One region of the Methylobacterium sp. 391_Methyba4 genome, then DNA from elsewhere that is predicted to be linked to it. Evidence: riboswitches for the same ligand, from Rfam matches in the RefSeq annotation. Region 1 holds a riboswitch; each other region holds the start of a gene.
What was found. Region 1 has a riboswitch for cobalamin ahead of P9K36_RS18495 (TonB-dependent receptor). Riboswitches for the same ligand answer to the same signal wherever they lie in the genome.
Positions count from the first base shown of each region.

Region 2: it holds a riboswitch for cobalamin, as region 1 does, so the genes downstream of both, P9K36_RS05760 (TonB-dependent siderophore receptor) here and P9K36_RS18495 (TonB-dependent receptor) in region 1, are expected to answer to the same signal.
Region 3: it holds a riboswitch for cobalamin, as region 1 does, so the genes downstream of both, P9K36_RS01615 (TonB-dependent siderophore receptor) here and P9K36_RS18495 (TonB-dependent receptor) in region 1, are expected to answer to the same signal.
Region 4: it holds a riboswitch for cobalamin, as region 1 does, so the genes downstream of both, P9K36_RS17745 (CbtB domain-containing protein) here and P9K36_RS18495 (TonB-dependent receptor) in region 1, are expected to answer to the same signal.

Region 1 covers NZ_CP121475.1:3,930,225-3,935,583, forward strand. The annotation lists gene P9K36_RS18470 (IS91 family transposase) at 1-149, shown strand, start outside; gene P9K36_RS18475 (Crp/Fnr family transcriptional regulator) at 593-1,267, opposite strand; gene P9K36_RS18480 (pentapeptide repeat-containing protein) at 1,454-2,254, shown strand; gene P9K36_RS18485 (thioredoxin family protein) at 2,298-2,687, shown strand; gene P9K36_RS18490 (cytochrome c biogenesis protein CcdA) at 2,695-3,414, shown strand; cobalamin riboswitch at 3,625-3,824, shown strand; gene P9K36_RS18495 (TonB-dependent receptor) at 3,962-5,359, shown strand, end outside.
Region 2 covers NZ_CP121475.1:1,189,829-1,195,187, forward strand. The annotation lists gene P9K36_RS05750 (RluA family pseudouridine synthase) at 1-1,082, opposite strand, end outside; gene P9K36_RS05755 (NUDIX domain-containing protein) at 1,225-1,692, opposite strand; cobalamin riboswitch at 1,799-1,992, shown strand; gene P9K36_RS05760 (TonB-dependent siderophore receptor) at 2,276-4,459, shown strand; gene P9K36_RS05765 (PepSY domain-containing protein) at 4,453-5,359, shown strand, end outside.
Region 3 covers NZ_CP121475.1:321,732-327,090, reverse strand. The annotation lists gene P9K36_RS01625 (DUF3526 domain-containing protein) at 1-149, opposite strand, end outside; gene P9K36_RS01620 (ABC transporter ATP-binding protein) at 146-871, opposite strand; gene P9K36_RS01615 (TonB-dependent siderophore receptor) at 871-2,958, opposite strand; cobalamin riboswitch at 3,195-3,401, opposite strand; gene P9K36_RS01610 (hypothetical protein) at 3,968-4,168, opposite strand; gene P9K36_RS01605 (patatin-like phospholipase family protein) at 4,501-5,359, opposite strand, start outside.
Region 4 covers NZ_CP121475.1:3,799,446-3,804,804, forward strand. The annotation lists gene P9K36_RS17735 (peptidase S10) at 1-573, shown strand, start outside; gene P9K36_RS17740 (discoidin domain-containing protein) at 637-1,995, opposite strand; cobalamin riboswitch at 2,162-2,355, shown strand; gene P9K36_RS17745 (CbtB domain-containing protein) at 2,391-2,573, shown strand; gene P9K36_RS17750 (CbtA family protein) at 2,590-3,327, shown strand; gene P9K36_RS17755 (DUF1636 domain-containing protein) at 3,320-3,721, shown strand; gene cobW (cobalamin biosynthesis protein CobW) at 3,718-4,752, shown strand; gene cobN (cobaltochelatase subunit CobN) at 4,824-5,359, shown strand, end outside.

The DNA of each region.
Region 1 (5,359 bases):
TCCCGCCCGAGCCCACGGCGCCGCCCGACTGGCGCTCACCCTGCCGGTGCTGCGGCGGCCGCATGACGGTCGTCGAGACCTTCGGCCGCTTCCTGCAACCGCGCGGTCCGCCGACCGCGTCCGCCCTGACCGGGATGAGAGCACCGTGACCCGGCACGTCGTCAGCCACCATCATGCCGCCGGCCTTCGAGCCGCGGCCGGAGGAGCGTTGCGCCCCGACCGCCTCGACCCGCACTTCCGGCCGCCCGATCCAGACCGAGACCCGCCGGCCATCGCTCCGACCACCCCGTGCTGGCCGTCGGCCTGTCCCGGCGGATCACCCCGCCATCTCCGCCGAGCCCCTCGCCGGCCATCGCGCTCGCCCGCGCCATCAGGCCGGATCGCTCAATCCCCATAGCCGACTGCCTCGGTCCCCGCGGGTTCGTTCCTCGGAGACTTTCGTACGCCTGCCGGCGCCCGAAACTCTTCACGAAAGCCGCCGGTCTGCTTCGAAGCACATACGCCTCAAAAGCAGACGGCCTCCTATTGACCCAACCCGGTCGAAAAGTGGGATTTGCTTCGGCCTCGAAAGCAGACGCCGGCATGCCGTGGGTCAGCTTCGACCTGCGGCCTCCAAGCTCGTGCGGTCGACGATCTCGACTTCGCCTCGACGAAGTTCGATCAGACCCGCCTCGGCCCATTGCCCCAGAAGGCGGCTTACCACCTCGCGGACGCTGCCAACGTCGTCCGCGAGCTTCTGATGGGTCACTGCGGCAACACCCCGCGGATTGGCTTCGGCCAGGAGCCGTTGGGCGAGGCGCTGCTTCAACGGCGCGAATGCGACCTCGTCGATCAGCGTGAACAGGCCGGACATCAGCCGCGTGTAGTCATCCATGACGAAGCTGCGGAACGCAGCGCTCTCGCCTAGTAGGTGCTGGAATGTGGTTACAGGAAGAGCGGCCAGTTCGGTCCGCTCCTCCGCCACGCTCTGTGCCGGGAACGTGCCGCCGGACAAGAGACACTGTGTAGTCAGGGCGCAGGTTCCGCCCGGGCCAACCTTGTAGATCAGCACCTCGCGCCCGCCCTCCGACATGCGAAAAACACGCGTGCGGCCCTCCACGCACATCAGGTAGTTGGCGCACTCGCCATCAAGTTCGTAGGCGGTGGCGCCCGCGTTCAGCACCGGAAAATGCACGGTTCCCCGGGCGATCTGGAGGTGCGCCGGGCTGAGAGCTTGGAGCAGCGGAAACCGGTCGATCCATCGCTCGACCTTCTGGGCGTCCGTCATGGCTGGCGTGGTCCCCCCGGCCATGACGACGGGCTGATCGTCCGGCTCGCGTTGCGTTTTTCTCCCGCCGCTCCGGACTTGTGTGACCTGGGTCACCGACCGGGTGCAGCGGCCCGGCATAGCATCGCATCACAACGAACACGATACGGGCGCCCGCCCCGCGCGGTGCCCGCCGGGAGTGAACCGATGCGCCGCCTCGCCCTGAGCTTCATGCTCGCCGTCCTCGCCGCCGGCCCTGCCGTGGCCGAACAGGATCTCCTACTCGGGGCAGACATGTCCTCACCCGCAATGACCAAGGCCGACATGAGCCGTGCCGACGTCGAGGCGCTGATCAAGGCTGCGGACGGCAAGCCGGTCGACCTCCGCGACAAATCCCTGTCCGGCCTCGATCTCTCCGGGTTAAGCCTGCGGGGGGCCAACCTGCGGACCGCGCGCCTGAACAACACCAATCTGCGTGGGGCGGACCTCACCGGCGCGAACCTCGAACAGGCATGGCTCCTGAAGGCCGACCTGTCCGGCGCCAAGCTCGCGGACACGAAAATGTTCGGCATCACCGCCCGCGACGCCAACCTCAGCGGCGCCGACCTCAGTCGCGCCATGCCCATTGGCGACTTCAAAGGTGCCAACATGAGCGGCGCGACGCTGATCGACCTTAAAGGCGGCGCCGACATCAAGAACCAGTCCATGGGCCTGATGCGGGCCGTGTTCGTGTCGGTGAACCTCTCCGGCGCCAACCTGAAGGGCGCTAACCTCGGCCGGTCTCGGCTCGAATACGCCAACTTGAAGGATGCCGACCTCACCGACGTGGTGCTGATGGGATCGGACCTATCAGGCGCCAACCTGACGGGCGCTACGGTCACCGGAGCCGATTTCAAGAACGTCGACGTCAGCGGCGCCCGGCTCATCGACCTCAAGGGTCAGTCCGAGGCCAAGGATTGGGCCGAGCGCGTGAACGTAGACCGCGCCGTCACACACGCAACCAATTGAGCCGCCCGTTCGCCTCCACCCATCACAAGGACATAGACAGCCTATGACCACCCGTCGCTTCCTGCTCGGCGCGCTGGCTACCGCTCCCCTGCTGTTTGGTACCGCTGCGAATGCAGCCGAGGCCGTCTTCACGCCTGATGCCTTCGAGGCGGCGCAGAAGGCCGGCAAGCCGATCCTCGTCCATGTCACCGCGCCGTGGTGCACCGTCTGCGCGGCGCAGAAGCCAATCCTCGCTAAGCTGGAAGCCCAGCCCCGGTTCAAGGACCTGCAGGTGTTCGACGTCGACTTCGACAGCCGCAAGGACGTGCTGAAGCGGTTCGGCGTGACGACACAGAGCACCCTGATCACCTTCAAGGGCGAGAAGGAGACGGGTCGTTCGGTCGGTGACACCCGGCCGGAGTGGATCGAGGGCGCTGTCGAGAAGGCGTTGTAGGTCGATGATGGCCACGACGTTCGGCCTCGCGTTCTTGGCCGGCATCCTCTCGGTGCTGTCCCCCTGCGTGTTGCCCTTGCTGCCGCTGGTCCTGGGCGCGGCCGCATCGGAGCACAGGCTCGGCCCCGCCGCCCTGGCTGCCGGCCTCGCGCTATCCTTCGTGGCCATCGGGCTGTTCGTGGCGACCGTAGGGTTCGCCCTCGGCCTAGATGTCGATGTCTTCCGCACCGTGGCGGCCATCATGCTGGTCCTGATCGGGCTCGTCCTGATGGTTCCGGCCGCCCAGGCCCGGCTTGCTGTCGCCGCCGGCCCGGTGAGCAACTGGACCGATAGCCGGTTCGGTGGCTTCTCGACTGCCGGACTTCTGGGACAGTTCGGGGTCGGGCTGCTGCTCGGCGCGGTCTGGAGCCCCTGCGTCGGACCGACCCTCGGGGCGGCCTCGCTGCTGGCCTCGCAGGGACGCGACCTCGGCACCGTCGCTCTGACGATGCTCCTATTTGGCCTGGGCGCCGGACTTCCGCTTCTGCTCCTCGGGACGCTGTCCCGCGAGATGCTGATGCGCTGGCGCAACCGGATGATGGGGCTCGGCAAGGGCCTGAAGGTCACTCTGGGCGCCATCCTCGTGGCCACCGGCCTGATGATCGCCACGGGCTACGACAAGGCTGCGGAGACCATTCTCGTCAACGCCTCGCCAAATTGGTTGACGGACCTGACCACTCGCCTCTGACCGTCTAGGTCGTTGAGGTGATGTCCGCTCGGGTGCCCGTGTCGCACAGAAGCAGACCGGCAGAAACCCACCCATCTTCGACGATCATGCCGCGCTCGCCGATGGCCGTAGAGGGCGCGTCCACGTCGCCGTTTCGACACACCCCAGGGATGAAGGTCACCACTCAGACGTAAAACGGCCGTTAAGCCTTGACGGTCGGCGAAGCCCGAATGCTAAGCTTCGCTCGACGGTTCCCCTCGGGGATCAAAAGGGAACGTGGTGAAGGGCCCAGCCCCGAAGCCGCGGCTGCCCCCGCAACTGTAAGCGGCGAGCTCAGCACCACCGCGTCACTGGATGGGCCTCATCCGGGAAGACGGTGCGAGGGCGGTGACCCGCGAGCCAGGAGACCTGCCGTCAGCCGTGGTCACACGCGAAACGCGTCGGGCGGGGTGTCCTGACGGGTGTCGAAGCGCCGGGCTATTGCTAAGCGCGGAGACCTCATTCGCGGTGACGTGCCACTGCCGTCGCCCTAGGTCCCGTGTCCCGTCGCCCACCCACCCGAATACTATTGACCTTGTCCGGCCTCGCTGCGCTCGCATCCGCAGCCTCAGCCCAGGACCGATCCGCCCCGAGCGCGGCGACCGGCGAGACGACGCTGGAGGAGATTTCTGTCACCGCCGAGACCGCCTCAGCCGCGTCCCCGCAGATCGGTCCGGCTGCGAGCGCGGGCTATGTGGGCGGCACGACCGGCATCGGCGGCATCAGCACGCCCGTGGCTTCCGCCAGCTCCGGCGTCATCACGGGCGCGCAGGTCAACAGCCGGCCGGTCACCCGACCCGGCGAGGTGCTGGAATCTGTGCCAGGCCTGATCGTCACCCAGCACTCCGGCGAGGGCAAAGCCAACCAGTTCTTCCTTCGCGGGTTCAACCTGGACCACGGCACCGATATAGCCCTTTTTCTGGATGGCATGCCGCTCAACATGCGGACCCACGCCCATGGCCAGGGCTATGCCGACATCAACTTCCTGATCCCCGAACTCGTCGGGGCGGTGGAGTTCCACAAGGGGCCGTACTTCGTCCGCGACGGCGACTTCGCCTCGGCCGGCTCGGTGCGCATCGACTATCTCGACAGCACTCCCAAGAACGTCGCCCTCACCTCTATCGGCAGCTTCGGCTACAAGCGGGCGCTCTCGATCACCACCGTCCCGCTCGGCGAGGGCAACCTCCTCCTGGCCGGCGAGGCGCAAGTCTACAACGGCCCTTGGGTCGTCCCGGACGTCCTGCGCAAGATCAACGGCGTGGCCCGCTACAGCCAGGGCACGGCGCTGGACGGCTTCTCCGTCACCGGCATGGCTTACGCGGCGAAGTGGACGGCCACCAACCAGATCCCCGAGCGGGCGGTCACGGAAGGGCTGATCAGCCGCTACGGCACGATCAACCCGACCGACGGGGGCGATACGTCCCGCTTCTCGATTTCGGGCAAGTTCAGCGCGACGGACGACACCGGCATCACCCGGGCCTCGGCCTACGTGATCCGCTCGCAGCTCAACCTATTCAACGACTTCACCTACTTCCTCAACGACCCGGTCAACGGCGACCAGTTCCACCAGCTCGACCAGCGCATCATCGGCGGCGGCGAGGCCCTGCACATCTTCCAGGGCGACCTGTTCGGCCTGCCCATGGAGAACGAGATCGGCGTCCAGACCCGCACGGACTCGATCCGCGTTGGCCTATTTAACACGACGAACCGCCAGTACCGCTCCGGCGTGCTCGACGACCGGGTGCTGGAGACGAGCGGGGCCTTCTATTTCGACAACCGTGTGCGCTGGACCGACTGGCTGCGCACCAGCGTCGGCTTCCGTGCCGACGGCTACTACGCGAGCGTCGTCTCCGACACGCCGGCCAACTCCGGCAAGGCGCGGGATGCCATCGTCAACCCGAAGCTCGGCCTTGTGCTGGGGCCCTGG
Region 2 (5,359 bases), 2.7 Mb from region 1:
GTCAGCGCGTGGCTCGCCCCCTCGTCGCCGTGCTTGGCGACGCGCATCCGCGCGTCGGCGTCGGTGGGCTCCTCCTTGGCCAGGTAGGTCGAGACACGCCCCTGCCGGACCCGCGGCACGCCCGCGGTCAGCGCCCAGTAGATCTTCCGCGCGGCCCGGGAGCGGAAGCTCTTGGCGAGCGTCGCGGCGGCGAGCCGGGTCTTGGCGACGATCAGGCAGCCAGCCGTATCCTTGTCGAGCCGGTGGACGAGGCGCGGCTTCTGGCCATCCGGGCCGGTGAGGGCGGCGAGCAGGCCGTCCACGTGCCGGACCGTCCCCGAACCACCCTGGACCGCGAGGCCGAAGGGCTTGTTGAGGATCATCATGTCGGCATCCTCGTAGAGGATGAGCGACCGTATGAATTCGGCATCGTCCTGCTCGCGGGCGGCGTTGCGCGGGCGCTCGGAGGGCTGGTCGAGGCGCAGCGGCGGCACGCGCACGCTCATGCCCGGCTCCAGCCGGTCGTTCGGCTTGGCGCGCTTGCCGTCGACGCGCAGTTCGCCCTTGCGGACGATGGTCTGCACGCGGGTGAAGGGCAGGAGCGGGAAACGCGCGGTGAGGAAGCGGTCGATCCGCATGCCGGCCTCGTCCGGCTCGACCATCAGGGTCTGCACCCCGGAGGCGAGGGTCGCGGAGGCGGCCGCGCGCTGCTCGCGGCGGGTCGGACCGGGTGTCGGCGCGGGGGCAGCGGCAGGGGCAGGCGCAGGGGCCTCCGAGCGCTTGGAAACGGGCCGGCTGCCGGGCTTCGCCGCCAGCGGACCGCGCGGCGCGGCGGCGTCGCGCCGCGGCTTCGCGGGCCGGGCCGGGACTGCGGCTGCGGCTGCGGCTGCGGCGCCCTGCGCACCCCAGGGATCGCGCGCACCCGCATCGTCGCCGCGATTGCGGGCCGCGCGCTCTGCAGCGTCGCGGGCGCTGGTGCGCGGGCCCGTGCGGGCACGGCCGTCGGCCTGGAACTTGCCGGGCTTGAACTTGCCCGCATCGAACTTGCCGGCCTGAGGCTTGCGCCCCTTCGGCCCGCCGCTTTTGGGAGGTCGTGTCGTCATGCTTCCGCCGGCACCCGTCTCCGCTTCGGACGGAGCGTCCGGGCGCATGGGCCGCGGCGTCGCGGACGTCCGGACCGATGGGATTGCACGGCTGTAGCATCGCCCGCGCGCAGCGGCAAAGGCGGCAGCGCGATCGCGCCCGTCAGGGCTCCGCGTCCCACGCCGCGCGGAGCGAGGCCTTCAGCCCGGTCGGGAAGAGTTCCGGCCCGCCCGGGACGTCGAGCCCGTCGAGATCGCACCACCGCGCCACGCAGGCGGTGCCGCAATCCTCGTGAAAGACGAAGCGCTCCTGTCCGTCGAACCGGCCGGGCGGCAGGGCGACCGGGAACAGGAACAGCACCTCGTGCCCGACCTGCCCCTCGTGCAGGAAGATGTTCTCCACGACGCGCGGGCCGCCGAGCACCGTGACGGTGACGCCGAGCTCCTCTTCGAACTCCCGGATCAGCGCGTCCTCGGCCCTCTCACCGAATGCGACGCTGCCACCGAGGGGCCGGACACCTGTTAGCCGCCCGTCATCCGCATGGATCTCCGCCACCAGCAGGCTATCGCCGCGCCGGGGGAGCCCCAAGGCCTTCACGCGGATCTCCGCAGGGGGACGCCAGACCGTCATGCCGAACCGGCTAAATCGTTCCCGACGGCGCCGCAACGAACCGGCGGGCCGCCGCGTCGATCCACGACAACTCCCGGACGTGCGGTTGACGCCCGGACGCACGACGGCCAAGCTGTTCCTCGACGGTTCCCCTCGGGGATCAAAAGGGAACGCGATGAGGGGTCCGCCCCGAAGCCGCGGCTGCCCCCGCAACTGTAAGCGGCGAGCCCTTCACCACCACGTCACTGGGTCACCCCGGGAAGACGGTGCGAGGGCGGCGACCCGCGAGCCAGGAGACCTGCCGTCAGCCGTGGTCACACGCGAAACGCGCCGGGCGGGGTGTCCTGGCGGGTGTCGAGGCGCCGTCCATCCCGAGGGGAGGCGGCCGCCGAGGCCTCGTTCGCGGTGACGTGCCACAGCAAGCGCGCCCGCGACGCCGTTCCCATGTCCGTCTCCACCGTTTCGCGACCTGCGATCCCTGTTCCGGGAGGCCTCCGCGCACCCGTTCAGGCTCAGGTTTCCGGATGGTCGAGGAATTGTAATGTTATTACAATGCTTATAGGACGAAGGGGCCGGCGCGCGCCGTGCACGGACCGCTTTCCCCATGCTTCTCTCGATCCATCGCGCCCGCTCCGGCGGGCCGGCTCCCCTCTGTGGCGTTCTCCTCGCGCTCCTCGCCAGTCCGACCGCCGCCCAGGAGGCCGTCACCCTGGATGAACTCTCCGTGGCCGGCGCGGGCGGAGACCCGAACCGCGCTGCGCCGAACGGCCTCAATCTGCGCACCCCGGACCGGACCGCGAGCCGCCTCGGTTTGACGCCGCTGGAGACGCCGGCCAGCCTCGACATCGTGTCGGGCGAGACCGCGCGGCTGCGCGGCCAGGATACGATCGCCGAAGCCGTGACCCAGGACGCCACCGGCATCACCACCATCGCGGCACCCGGCAACGGCAACGGCGCCTTCACATCCCGGGGCTTCGCCGGCCCGAACTCGATCCAGCAGCTCTACGACGGCACGCGCTTCTACGTCGGCGCCAACACGGTGACCTTCCCGTTCGACACGTGGAACGTCGAGCGGATCGAGGTGCTCCGCGGCCCGTCTTCGGTGCTCTACGGCGACGGCGCCATCGGCGGCGTGATCAACGTGGTGCCGAAGAAGCCGGTCTTCGTGCCAATCAACGCCGCCCGCGCCGTTGTCGGCACGGATGGCGTCGCGCGCCTTGCGTTCGATTCGGGCGGCGGAATCGGTCAAGCGGAGTTCGGCGACACCTTCGCGTATCGCCTCAACGTCAGCGGCAATCGCGCCGACGGCTGGATCCGGCCGGAGGGCGATTTCCGCAACCTCGCGGTCTCGGCCGCCCTGCTGTTCCGGCCGAGCGCCGATCTGGCGTTCACCCTGAGCCACGATCTCGGCTACCAGGAGCCCGCCCGCTACTGGGGCACGCCGCTCGTCGAGGGACGGATCCCGGACCTCATCCGGTTCAACAACTACAACGTCCGGGACGCGAAGATCACCTGGGCCGACAACTGGACCCAGCTCAAGACCGAATGGTCGCCCTCGGCCGACATCACGATCCGCAACACCGCCTACCGGCTCACAAGCCGGCGCCACTGGCTCGACGTCGAGCAATATTCCTACAACCGCGGCACCGGGCTGGTGGACCGGGGCGATTATCTGGAAATCTACCACAGCCAGGAGCAGGTCGGTGACCGGCTCGACGCGACGTTCCGGGGCAGCCTGTTCGGCTTGCCCAACCAGTTCGTGGCCGGGTTCGACGTGAACCACATCGACTTCCGGCACACCAACAACTTCTACTTCGACCAGACCACCAGCGTGCCGCTCGTCGGCTACGATCCGGGCCTCTTCCCGCAGAACGGGCGAGCCCGTCCGGCCTACGCCACGCAGACGAGCCAAGCCTCGGTCTTCGCGGAGGACCGTCTGATCCTGTCGGACAAGCTCTCGTTCCTCACCGGCGTGCGCCTCGACGTGCCGACGCTGAATCGGGAGGACCTGCAGACGGGATCGCGGTTCGAGAAGACCTACCGGGCGCTGGGCTACCGGTTCGGCCTCGTCTACAACCCGACGCCGGACAGCGCGCTCTACGCCCAGTACAGCTTCGCCACCGACCCGGTGAACAGCCTGATCACGCTGAACCAGTCGCTGGCGGGCTTCAAGCTCGCCACAGGCGATCAAGTCGAGATCGGCGCCAAGGGTCTTGCCTTCGACGGTGCCGTGGAATGGACCATCGCGGGCTACCGGATCGTCAAGGACAACCTGATCTCGGCAATCCCCGGCCAGCCGACGCTGTCCACGCAGGTGGGGAGCCAGTCCTCGCAGGGATTCGAGCTGGCCTTGGGCTGGCGCTTTGCTCCGGGCTGGCGGCTGGACGGCAACCTCGCGCTGCTGCACGCGCAGTACGACCGGTTCGACCAGACGGTGAACGGCGCCACGGTCTCGTACGCCGGCAATCAGCCGATCGACGTGCCCGAGCGCGTGGCCAACCTCTGGCTGACCTGGGACGTCTACCGCGACTGGACCGCGCGGGTCGGGCTTCAGAACGTGGGGCAGGTCTACAGCGACTTCGGCAATACGGCGCGGCGCCCGGCCTACAACCTCGTCAACGTGGTCCTCGACCATCAGGTCACGGCGGAGTCGCGCCTGTCCGTGCGGGTCTACAACCTGTTCGACAAGGTCTACGCGATCAGCGGCAATGCCGTGAACGGGGTCGGGACCAACTGGCTGCTCGGGCGGCCGCGCTCGGTCGAGGTCGCCTACACGGTGACGTGGTGAGCCTGCCGCGGCGGCTCGGCAAGGCGGGGCGGCGCTGGCTGCTGCTGTTCCACCGCTGGGCCGGGATCGCCGCGGGGCTGTTCTTCGCCCTGTGGATCGGCTCCGGACTGGTGATGCTCTACGTGCCGTTCCCGGCGCTCACCGGGGCCGAGCGCCTGGACCGACTCGCACCGATCGCCTGGGAGCGCGTCGCGGTGGCGCCCGACGACGCGCTGCGGGCCGGCGGTCTTGCCGGCGTGCCGGCGGCCTTCGCCCTGGAGATGCGCGGTGCGGAACCGGTCTACCGGATCGCCGACCGCGAGGGGCGCCGGGCCACGGTCTCGGCGCGGACCGGGGAGCGGCTCGGCCCGCTGAGGCCCGAGGATGCGTTGCGTCTCGCGGCCGAGGGGATTCCGGGCGCACATGTCGATCCGGTCGAGCGGGACCAGTGGACCGTCACGGCCCGGTACGACCCGCTCCGGCCATTCCTGAAGGTCGTCCTCGACGATGCGGCCGGGACCGAGCTCTACGTGTCTCAGGTCACCGGCGAGGTCGCCCTCGACACGACCCGCTTCGAGCGCGGCTGGAACTGGGCCGGCGCCGTGGCGCACTGGATCTACCTGACGCCGCTGCGCGCCCGGGCCGATCTGTGGCGGACGGTCCTGCTTTGGCTGTCCGGCTTCGCCGCCCTCGGGGCGCTGAGCGGCCTCGCGATCGGGATCTGGCGCCTGCGCCTCCGCCGCCGCTACGCGGGCGGGGCCGTCACGCCCTATCGCGGTCTCGCACGCTGGCACCACCTGTTCGGCCTCGCGGGCGGAATCGGACTCAGCACCTTCATCCTCAGCGGCTGGATTTCGATGAACCCGAACCGCTGGTTCTCGTCGAACGCTGCGCCCGCCGAGATCCGCGCCGCCTATGCCG
Region 3 (5,359 bases), 3.0 Mb from region 1:
GTGACCCGCGCGACCTCGGCACCGTAATCGCGGGCGGATTGCCAGGCGCCGAGGCCCGTGACCATCAGGAGCAGGACGAGCAGGCCGCCGATCCAGCGGACGCGCGCGTCCCGCCACAGCAGCGCCAACTCCGCGCGGACGCGCCTCACGTGACCGCCCCCGACAGGCGCGCGATGTAGAGGCGTTCCAGATCGGTGTGCGCGTAGCGCCTCGGATCGATCTCCTCGGCGACGCGCCCGCCCGCCAGCACGCCGACCCGGTCGGCCATCTCGCGCACGCGGTAGAGGTCGTGGGTCGCCATCAGCACCGCCGTGCCGCGCTCCGCCGCCGCCCGCACCGTCCCGGAGAAGGCCGCCGCCGCCGATGGGTCGAGGCCGGATGTCGGCTCGTCGAGCAGCAGCAGCCGGGTCTTTCGCGCGAGCGCGATGGCGATGCCGACCTTCTGGCGCATCCCCTTCGAATAGCCGGAGGCGGGCCGCGACCAGGCCTCGGGCGCCAGGCCGGCCGCCGCGAGATGCGTCTCGGCCTCCGCCCGATCGATCGCGAGACCGGCGAGGGTCGCGAAGTAACGGAGATTCTCCAATCCCGATTGCCCCGGATAAAGGGCCACCTGCTCCGGGATGTAGGCGGTGCGCGCCCGGGCAGCGATGGGATCCGTCCCTGCATCGATCCCGCAGACCCGGACCTCCCCCGCATCGGCCTTCAGGAAGCCGAGGATGAGGTTGATCGTGGTGGTCTTTCCGGCACCGTTGGGACCGAGCAGGGCATAGACCTCACCCGCGCGCAGGGTGAGGTCGAGACCGCTGAGGGCGGTCCTGCCTCCGAACTGCTTGACGACGCGGCCGAGCGCCAACACCGGCTCAACCGCCATCAGAACCGCACCGTCACGGAGCCCGTGATGCGACGGGGCGAGCCCGGATAGACGCGGAATACGTTCAGTGAACTCTCATAGTAATCGGTGTCGAATATATTCTCGATGTTGAGCGCCACGCGGGCGTTGCCGAATTTGTAATAGGCCAGCGCATCGACCGCGATGAAGCCCGGCAGGGTGAAGCCGGACCCCGCCGCGTCGCCCGCCCGCTCGCCCACGCCGCGCACGCCGCCGCCGATCCCGAAGCCGCGCCACGCGCCTGCTGGCTCGTAGACCGCGAGCAGGCTGCCGGAGTGGCGGGGCACGTTGACCAGGGGGGCGCCGACCGGAAGCACGTTGTCCTTGGTAACGCGGGCATCGGCATAGACGTAGCCGGCCAGGAGCTTCAGTTCCGGCGTGATCTGTCCTTGAGCCGTCAGCTCAAAGCCCTGGCTGCGCACGGCGCCGGCCGCGAGGGAGAAGCCGGTATTCGCCGGGTCGGGCGTGAGCACGTTCTCCCGCTCCACGCGGAAGGCGGCGGCGGTGAGGAGCAAATTGCCGCCGAATAATTCGGACTTGGCGCCGACCTCGTAGCCGAGGCCGGTCTCGGGCGGCAGCGCCGTGCCGCGCGTGACGGCGGCGGCGTCGGTGCCGATATTCGGCCGGAAGCTCGTGCCGACATTGGTGTAGAAGGCGAGTTCCGGGATCGGCCGGTAGACCAGGCCCGCCCGGGGCGAGGCCGCGACCCGCGACTGGTCCACTTGGCTGCGCACCACGCGCTCGCGGAAGCTCTGCTCGAAGATGTCGAGCCGAAGGCCGATCAGCGCCCGCCATTCCGGGCTCAGGACGATCTCGTCCTGCGCATAGAGGCCGGTATTGGTGATGCGCTCGATATTGTTGCGTGGGATGGTGATCGGCGGCAGCGCCTGTCCGTAGACCGGCGAATAGATGTCGAGGGCGAAGGGGCTCGTGCGGAAGTTCGAGCGCAGATAGACCGTCCGGCTGTCGGTGCTCTCCCGGTCCATGCCGAGGAGGAGCGTGTGGCCGATGCCGCCCGTATCGAACCGCCCGATCAGGTCGGCCTGACCGACCGCCACGTCCCAGCGATAGTCGCGCACGTTGCGGTCGCGAAAGACGGTGCGGTTGTTGGCGGCGATTCCGCGGATCTCCGCCGATTCCCCTTCCAGATCGCCGGTGTTGAAGTAAGCGGCGAGCCGCATCTGCCAGTTCTCATCGAAGCGATGATCGACGCGGACCTGCAGCGAATTGTTGTTCTGGTAGGTGCTCTGACCGGGCTCGCCGAGGAACCGCGAGAGCGGCAGGAAGCCGAGCTGGCGATTGAGCGCGATCACGCCCCGGTCGAAGACGATGCGGTTCTTCACGAACTCGGTCTCGACCGTAACGCGTGTGTCCGGCGTGACCTGCCAACTCACCACTGGAGCCACGAGCAGCCGGTCGCTGTCCACGAAGTCGCGGAAGCTGCCGGCCCCCTGTGCGGCGAGATTGAAGCGATAGAGGACCGTCCCGTCCGCGTTCAGGGCACCGCCGGCATCGATGGTACCGCGGGTCAGACCGAACGAATCGACCTGATTGCCGAACTCGACGAACCGTTCGGCGGTGGGTTGCTTGGTGATGAGGTTGACGAGCCCGCCGGGATCGCTGCGTCCGAACAGGGCCGCCCCCGGTCCCTTGAGCACCTCGATGCGTTCGATGTTCTGCGCGTCGGGCGGAGGCGGGGTCCCGCGATTGAGGGGGAAACCGTTCTTGTAGATCTCCGAGGTCGTCACACCACGGATGGCGTAACTGAAGATCGAAAGCCCCCCGAAATTGTTCTGCTGGGCGACGCCGGGCAGATAGTTGAACGCCCGGTCTACGCGGGTGGCGGCGAGGTCGGTGATCGTCTCCCGCGGCGCCACGGAGACGGCCACCGGCACGTCGATCTGCGGAGTGGCTGTGCGCGTGGCGCTGACGGCCGTGCCCGCTCCGTATCCCGGCGTCGGGCCGATCAGGCCGATGGTGCCGCGCCCGGAGGCCGTCGTGCGGCCGGCACCCTCCCCGACCTGCTCGACCGAGAGTTCCTCCAACGTCACGCTCTCCTGCGCCCGCACGTCCTCGATCGGAAGCCCGGCCGAGAGGACAGCGGCGAGCGCCAGCCGCCGACCGCGATGCGGAGTCCGCGGACGACGCGCTGATGGCGCTGAAAACCGCGCAGGCTCGCCGAGAGACGGACGTTCGGAGGTCGCCACCACACACTCGCTGTTGCCGGGTGGAGGCCACGGGGATACGGGCAGCGTCGCCCACGAGACGGCGACACCGCGCGCTCCGCCGGGGCACCCCGCCCGAGGGACGTCATCGTGCCGAAGGCAGGTCTCCTGGCTCACGGGTCAAAGCGCCCGCCGGACCTTCCCAGTGCAAGCACCAGTGGTCATCGGTGGCAGGCGCTCGCCGCTCACAGTTGCGGGGGCAGCTTCGGATTCGCTCCGAAAAGCGCACCGAATTCCCGTCTTAGCTCCGGGCCGGGACCCGAAGAACCTTGGCTGGACGATATTCGCCACCGGCGCGCATCCGGTCAACGGGCCTGACAAACTTTGTAACAGTGTTACGTTACGTGTGGCGCTATGGACACAGTCCGATCCCCGATGGAATGCACCGCTCTCACGTTGCGGTGATGGACCGGATTGGGCTCGGACGACGCGGGTCCGAATGAGATCGGCGGGCCGATGGCGGCTGGATATGCGCTATGCTGAACCGAACGGACGAGCGGTCATCGACGACTTGTTTCATGCGCCGCTGGGCGCCGAGCGTCTCAGCTGAATGGAAATCCGATGGAACGCTCTTGGCATCGTGTTGCTGATTGCCGAACGCGCGGCCCGAGCTCATGACCCGGCATACGGTCCTTCGGTGACCCGCTCCATCTCAGGGCCGGCCTTGCCGTCCAGCCTTGGATCGCGGCATGCCTCATCGCCGTAGTCGCGGTGGCCCCGTGCCAAAACTTCTCCTTCGGCGCGAACCCGATACCCTGACCGGCTGGCTTTGCACCGGGCAGATGCTCTCGATCGGTTCGGTTCTAAGCCAGCCGGTCAAGTCAGTCGTGCATTTGCGGTCGCTCGATCGCCCCTACATCTTCCGCTCGCGATGGATACGCTTCTTCTTCGGAAGTGCCTTGTGACGGCCGATGGTGACCCTGGCTTCCGACACCGTCGGTCCGGCCAGCGCCTTGCCCAGTGCGGGACCAGCGGCCGTCGCGTCCGCGAACGTCGCGAAGGTCAACAGGGGTAAGGCGGCCAGCGCCGCGCGAAGAGCCCGGATCGTGTGCATAAGCGTTCACTCCTCTGTCTGTGGGCGCCGGGCCGTTTCCGGGGCCGGCCGGATGCGACGAGCGGTCTTCGGTGTGAAGGTGCTCCCCCGGAATCGAGCCGGTCCGACTGCGAAGTGCCGCGCCGATCATGCGCGTGAACCGGTGTGAAGAGGCTTGGGCAGAGACCCATTTAGTCTGACAAGATATCGTCGATCTGCGACGCGCAAGACTGATAAATGGAATACATGCTGCATCTATACCGAATAAACATAAATCATAAATCAATATATGCACCTTGATCTTTATCAAGTTCAGCAAGCTCTGTCATGCGCGACGGGGCGTTCCGGCTGCGTCAGACGCCTTCGAGCAGTCGGTCGAGGTCGAAAGACGGACGCCGGCCCAGATCCGGCCCATGATCGGTCAGGAACGTCGCGGCGCTCCGGCGTCCCTCGTCCCGAAGCATCGTCAGGAATGCCCATTCCGCATTGAGCTTCGAGGACGAGCCCAGCTCGGCGACAACGTCGCTGGCGATGCGGTGCATGCGCATGGCCGCCCATCGGGCGCACTCGGAATTGTCCGTGGGCGCGACCTGCCGCAGCAAGGCCATCATCCGCAGTTCCTTGAGCAGGACCGCGTTGAAGGAGATCTCGTTGAGCCGGTTGAGGATCTCCCGGGCCGAGGTCGGCGCTTGTCTGCGCTCGACCGGATTGACCTGCACGATGATCGTATCGCGCGACTCGCATTCGCGGACCAGGGGGGTGATCGTCGGGTTTCCGGAATAGCCTCCATCCCAGTAAGAGGCACCGTCGATCCGCACCGCCTGGAACAGGGTCGGCAGGCATGCCGAGGCGAGGAGCACGTCGGCAGTGACCTCGGCGTTGCGGAACACCCGGCCCCGGCCCGTATGAACATCCGTCGCGGTGACGAAGAGCTTGATCCGGCTCCGTGCGATACGCTCGAAATCCAGCCGCGAGTCCAGGATCTGTCTGAGCGGGTTGAAGTCGTGCGGATTGAGGTCATACGGGGAGAAGACCCGCGCCATCAGGTCCGCGGCCAGATACAGAGGCGCGGAATCGAGCGTCCAGCGGCCCAGTATCACGTCGAGCGGGCTGCGCTGCAGCGGGCTGAACCGGGCCGCGCGCGAGACGGCGTCCCAGAAGGTCTGGAGTGCCGCGCGCGCACCGGTGGCCCCGTCCCGCTCGTAGCCCTCG
Region 4 (5,359 bases), 130 kb from region 1:
CAGCGGGAGATCGATCGTGCCGAAGGTCGCGTGACGAGCGCCTACGATACCGGCATCACCGGCTGGGACCCGAATCCGGCCGCCGCGCAATCGAGCTTCGAGGATCCGCAGCTCACCGCGCTCCAGGCGCCGCTGACCAGCGCGATGCTCGATCTCTACGCGCGCACGCTGAAATGGCCTGTGGCCAACATGCGCTACGAGCTCCTGAACAATGCGGTCAATCGGGGCTGGAGCTGGGGCTCGGGACGACAGGCACCGGAGGTGCTGTCGAACATTCAGGGAACCCTGGCCCTCGACGGGCACCTGCGTGTCCTCGTGGCGCACGGATTCACCGATCTCGTAACCCCGTATTTCGCCTCGAAGCTCCTGCTGGCGCAGGTCCCGGCCTACAGCGCCGGTCGCCTGAGCCTCGCAGTCTACCCTGGCGGCCACATGTTCTACACGCGACCGGATTCCCGCGCCGCCTTCAAGGCGGATGTCGAACGGATGTACACGGACGCCCTGAAGGTCCGCGATGGCGGCTCGGCGCGTTCGGCCGGCGCACCCGCGGAACGTCTCAGGACCGCACCGTGACGTGTTCGTCCGGGATGCAGGCAGCGGGGTCGTCGCCGGTCGGATCGTGACCGGCGCGACCGATCAGACATCGTCGAAGGCGAGAGCTTCGGCCGGGTACTCCACCATGCTCCGGCGCTGAGCGTCGGTATTCTGCCACTCGCCGACTTTCATGTACCGGCCTTCGCGATCACGAACCTCGACCACTTTCCCGATCGTGGGAATCGACTGGAAGCCCTGCGGCCAATTGGACGCGAAGTAGAACACCTGCTCGACGCGCTCCGAGAGGTGGCAGATCGCCGGCCCAAAGGTTCCGAGCCCGAAGACGAGGTAGCGGCCGTTCACCAGAGCGGCGACATCGGAGATCAGCGATTCGCTCTGGATCTCCACGGGTAGGCCGCGCTGCGCCGCATAGGCTTCCACTTCTGCAATGACCGGGTTCAGCCGGTTCTCGAAGACGAGCTTGACGGAACGGATGCGGCCCTCGGCCTGCAGCCGGTCGATGACCATCCGGTAGAAGGCGAAGGGCGGCTGCGGATAGTGCGGGTCGACCCAGGTGCTGAAGATGTCGCCCGACCGGATATGGATCAGGAGTTGATCGTCGGGCTTGGCCGCAAATGTCCGCGGCAGGCCGTTGAACAGGGGCCGGATCACATCCTGAACGATCGCGCGCGAGTCGATCGGGCCCTGCAGCGCCGTCACCCGCTCGAACTGCGTCGGATCGAAATACAAGCCGGACAGGAAGTAGCCGTCCGGCGGAAGCGGCTCGTCCGGCGGAATGAACGTGATGCCGTCGCAGGTCAGCCTCTCGGTCAGAAAGATCACCTTGCTGCGGTCGACCTTCGGGACCTTGATGTATTTCAGGTTGAGCGCCTTCGCGATCGAGACGGCGATGATGTATTGCACGAGGCAATTGCCGAAGGCGCCGTTCTCGAACAGCGACAGGCCGACGAGGTTGCGGCTTGCCCGGCCAGGCGCGGCTTCGAGATTGTAGGTGACGTAGACGTTAGCGTCGGGCTTCTCGTTCAGGAGCGTGATGTCGAGCCCGAGGAGCGCCCGCAGGGCGATGAGGTCGATGGCGGCTTCATCGGCGCGGATGTCGACGCCTGCGACGAGCGCCGGATCCGGCACCGCGATCCGCACGAGACGCGCCCAGACCAGCTCGTCGGCTCCGATGGCGGCCACGAGGGCGCCCGGCTTGGCGGTCCAGCCGACGATGTCGGGCGCGGACCACGTGACGCCGTCCTGCGAGACCTCGACGGCCACATCGCCGACCTCGGGCGCGACAGCATCCTGTACGGGTCGCAGCGCGACCGCGCGGATCGGAAAGCGACCGTCCAGATCGATCTCGAGCCAGGCGGTGCCTTCGTCCTGTACGATCCGGGGGGCGCGGCCGGTGGCGAGATCGACGAGGACCGGGCTCGGATCGTCTGCGAGGGCCATCGGGTCTCCGAGAACTGAGCGGAGGCGCCCATGCCGGGCCGGCCGGGCATCCGGTGCGGCGGTGCCCGCATCGGGGCGCGGACGTCAAGCCCGGCCACCCGCGAAGGGACGCACGGGAATCCGAACGGATCTGGCGCCGCTCCGTTGTGTCGTCGCCGGCATGCGTCTACAACGTGCCGGTGACGGTGCCCCGGCAACGGGGTGAAAAGGGAATGCGGTGAGGGGCTTCGCCCCGATTCCGCGGCTGCCCCCGCAACTGTGAGCGGCGAGCGCCTGCCAAGCGCCACCGGAGCGATCCGGGAAGGCGGTGGGCGCGCCGAGCCGCGAGCCAGGAGACCTGCCGTCGCAACAGGATCCCGCAATGCCGCCGGTGGGGCGGCTGGAGACACTCGACGATGATCGCTCAGACCCTCGCCCCCGTCGCCGCCGGTACCCGCTCGTCGGAGCGTCCGGTCGCCGTCGCGCTCGCGGCCATGCTGGGCCTCGGCCTGCTGTTCATGGCGGGTTTCTCGCCGGCGATCGCGTTCCACAACGCGGCGCACGACTTCCGCCATACCCAGAACTTCCCCTGTCACTGACGCCCTCGGCGCAGGGATGATCATTCGGCTTCTGTCGGCGGCCCTGGCCGCCGGCTTCTTCGCGGCTGCCGTTGTGACGGGCCTCGAACTCACGCTGACCTCGCCGCTGATCGTCGCGGCCGAGCGCTACGAGCAGCAGGAACCCTCGCATCAGGCCGCGAAGGCCCTTCCGATCGTGCTCGCCCATGCCGGGCATGACCACGCCGCACCCGACGCGGCACCGGAATGGCAGCCCGGCCCCGGACTGCCGCGGATGGCCTTCACCGGTCTTGCGACCCTCGTCGGCGGCGTCGGCTACGCCCTGCTGCTCGGCGCGGTGATGCTCGCCTGCGGCCGCGAGCCGACGCCGCAGGTCGGTCTCGCCTTCGCGGTGGCGGGCTTCGCCAGCGTCGCCCTCGCGCCGGGCCTCGGCCTGCCGCCGGAACTGCCCGGCAGCGCCGCTGCACCGCTGGCCGCGCGGCAGGCCTGGTGGGTGATGACCGCGGCGGCGACCGGAATGGGACTCTACCTGATCACGATCCGCCGTGCTCTGATCACGATCCTGGGTGGCCTCGTCCTGATCATAACCCCCCACGTCGTCGGCGCCCCGCAGGCACCGGAGGGCGCGTCGGAGCTTCCGGCCGCACTGGCCGCACAGTTCGCCGCCCGGTCGCTGGCGATCAGCTTCGTCTTCTGGATCCTGATCGGGTTGGGGCTCGGCTGGGCGTGGCAGGCGTTTTCCCGCGACACGCAACGGGGAACGGCCCGTGCCTGAGACCGTCCTGTACGTCTGCACGACCTGCCGCCGTCCGGACGACGATCCGGATGGACCGCGCGCCGGATCACGCCTTCTGGAGGCGCTTCAGGCCCGGAGCGCCGGCACCCCGGACCTGCGGGTCGAGGCGGTGGAATGCCTGTCGGTCTGCAAGCGGCCCTGCACCGTGGCGGTCGCCTCGGCCGACCGCTGGACCTACGTCTACGGCGACATGGATCCGGCCGCCTCGGCGGAGACCATCCTCGCCGGACTCGCGGCCTATGCGGCGACCTCGGACGGCATCGTGCCCTGGCGCGAGCGTCCGGAGGCCTTCCGCAAGGGCGTGATCGCCCGCATCCCCCCGTTCCCTGAACCCCGCCCGCTCCCCGCCGGCACCCTGGAGGCCGCGGAATGACCATCGTGAACAAGATCCCCTGCACCATCGTCACGGGCTTCCTCGGAGCCGGCAAGACGACATTGGTCCGCCACGTGGTCGAGAACGCCAGGGGGCGCCGCCTCGCCATTCTGGTCAACGAGTTCGGCGACGTCGGCTTCGACAAGTCCTTCCTCGCCGCCTGCGGGGTCGAAGGCTGCACCGAAGAAGCTATCGTCGAGCTGCCGAATGGCTGCATCTGCTGCACGGTCGCGGACGATTTCGTTCCGGCGCTGGAGACTCTCCTCGGCCGCGCCGAGCCGCCGGAGCACATCCTGATCGAGACCTCGGGCCTCGCGCTGCCGAAGCCGTTGGTTCAGGCGTTCCAGTGGCCGGCGATCCGCTCGCGGGTCACCGTCGACGGGGTCGTCGCAGTGGTCGACGGCCCGGCCGTCGCCGCCGGCGTCTTCGCGGACGATCCGGAGGCACTGGCCGCCCAGCGGGCCGCGGACCAATCGGTCGATCACGACAATCCGCTGGAAGAGGTCTTCGAGGACCAACTCCTCTGCGCCGACCTCGTGGTCCTCAACAAGGCCGACCTCATCGATGCCCCGACCCGCGCTCGGGTACGTGCCGAGGTGGAAAGCCACCTGCCCCGGGCCGTGAAGGTGGTGGAGACCGAGAACGGCGTCATCGACCCGCGGGTGCTGCTCGGCCTCGCGGCGGCCGCCGAGGACGATCTCGATTCCCGCCCGTCGCATCACGGCGAGGGCGAGGATCACGACCACGACGACTTCGAGACCGTGGCGCTGCCCGTCCGCCCCGCGATCACGGCGGGCGATCTGGCGGCCCGGGTCGAGAAGGCAGCCGAGATCCCGGGCGTCCTGCGGATCAAGGGTTTCGCCGAGGTCGAGGGCAAGGCGATGCGCCTCGTGGTGCAGGGGGTCGGCCGGCGCGTGGCCCACCATTTCGACCGGCCGTGGAAGTCCGGAGAGGCCCGGGACGGCAACCTCGTGGTGATCGGCCTCAAGGGGTTCGACCAGCGCGCCGTCGCTGCGGCCCTCGCGGGATGACGGCCGCCGCGCGCGCCTGCGCGGCTGACGGCGGCGCGCCGGTGCGCGCGGCCGCGGTCTAGGGGCCGTCGATGCATCTCGTGCGCATCGATACCGTCTCGCTCGACGAGGGTGAGGCGGCGGTGGATCTCGGGCAGGAGCCCGGCGATCTGGTTGTGCTGTCGTTCACCGACAGCGACCTCGCGGCGGTCGGCCAGGCCCACGCCGCAGAGCCCGGTCTGCCGAGTCTCCGGCTCGCGAAGCTCGCCAAGCTGCGGCATCCGCTGTCGGTCGACCTCTACGTCGAACGCGTCGTGGCGCACGCCAAGGTCGTGGTGATCCGTTGCCTGGGCGGACTGGATTACTGGCGCTACGGGATCGAGCGCTGCGCCGAAACCGCGCGGGCGCACGGCGTCGTGCTCGCGGTCCTGCCGGGCGACGACCGGCCGGACCCCCGTCTCGCGCCGTTCTCCACCGATCCCGCCCTCGCCGGGGAACTCGACGCCTATTTCCGTGCCGGCGGTCCCGGCAATCTCCGGCGGATGCTGCGATCCCTGGCCATCCGGCTGGGCGCCGAGGGGGCGGTCGAGCCTCCGCAGCCCCTGCCCCGCGGCTTTCCCTGGTGTCC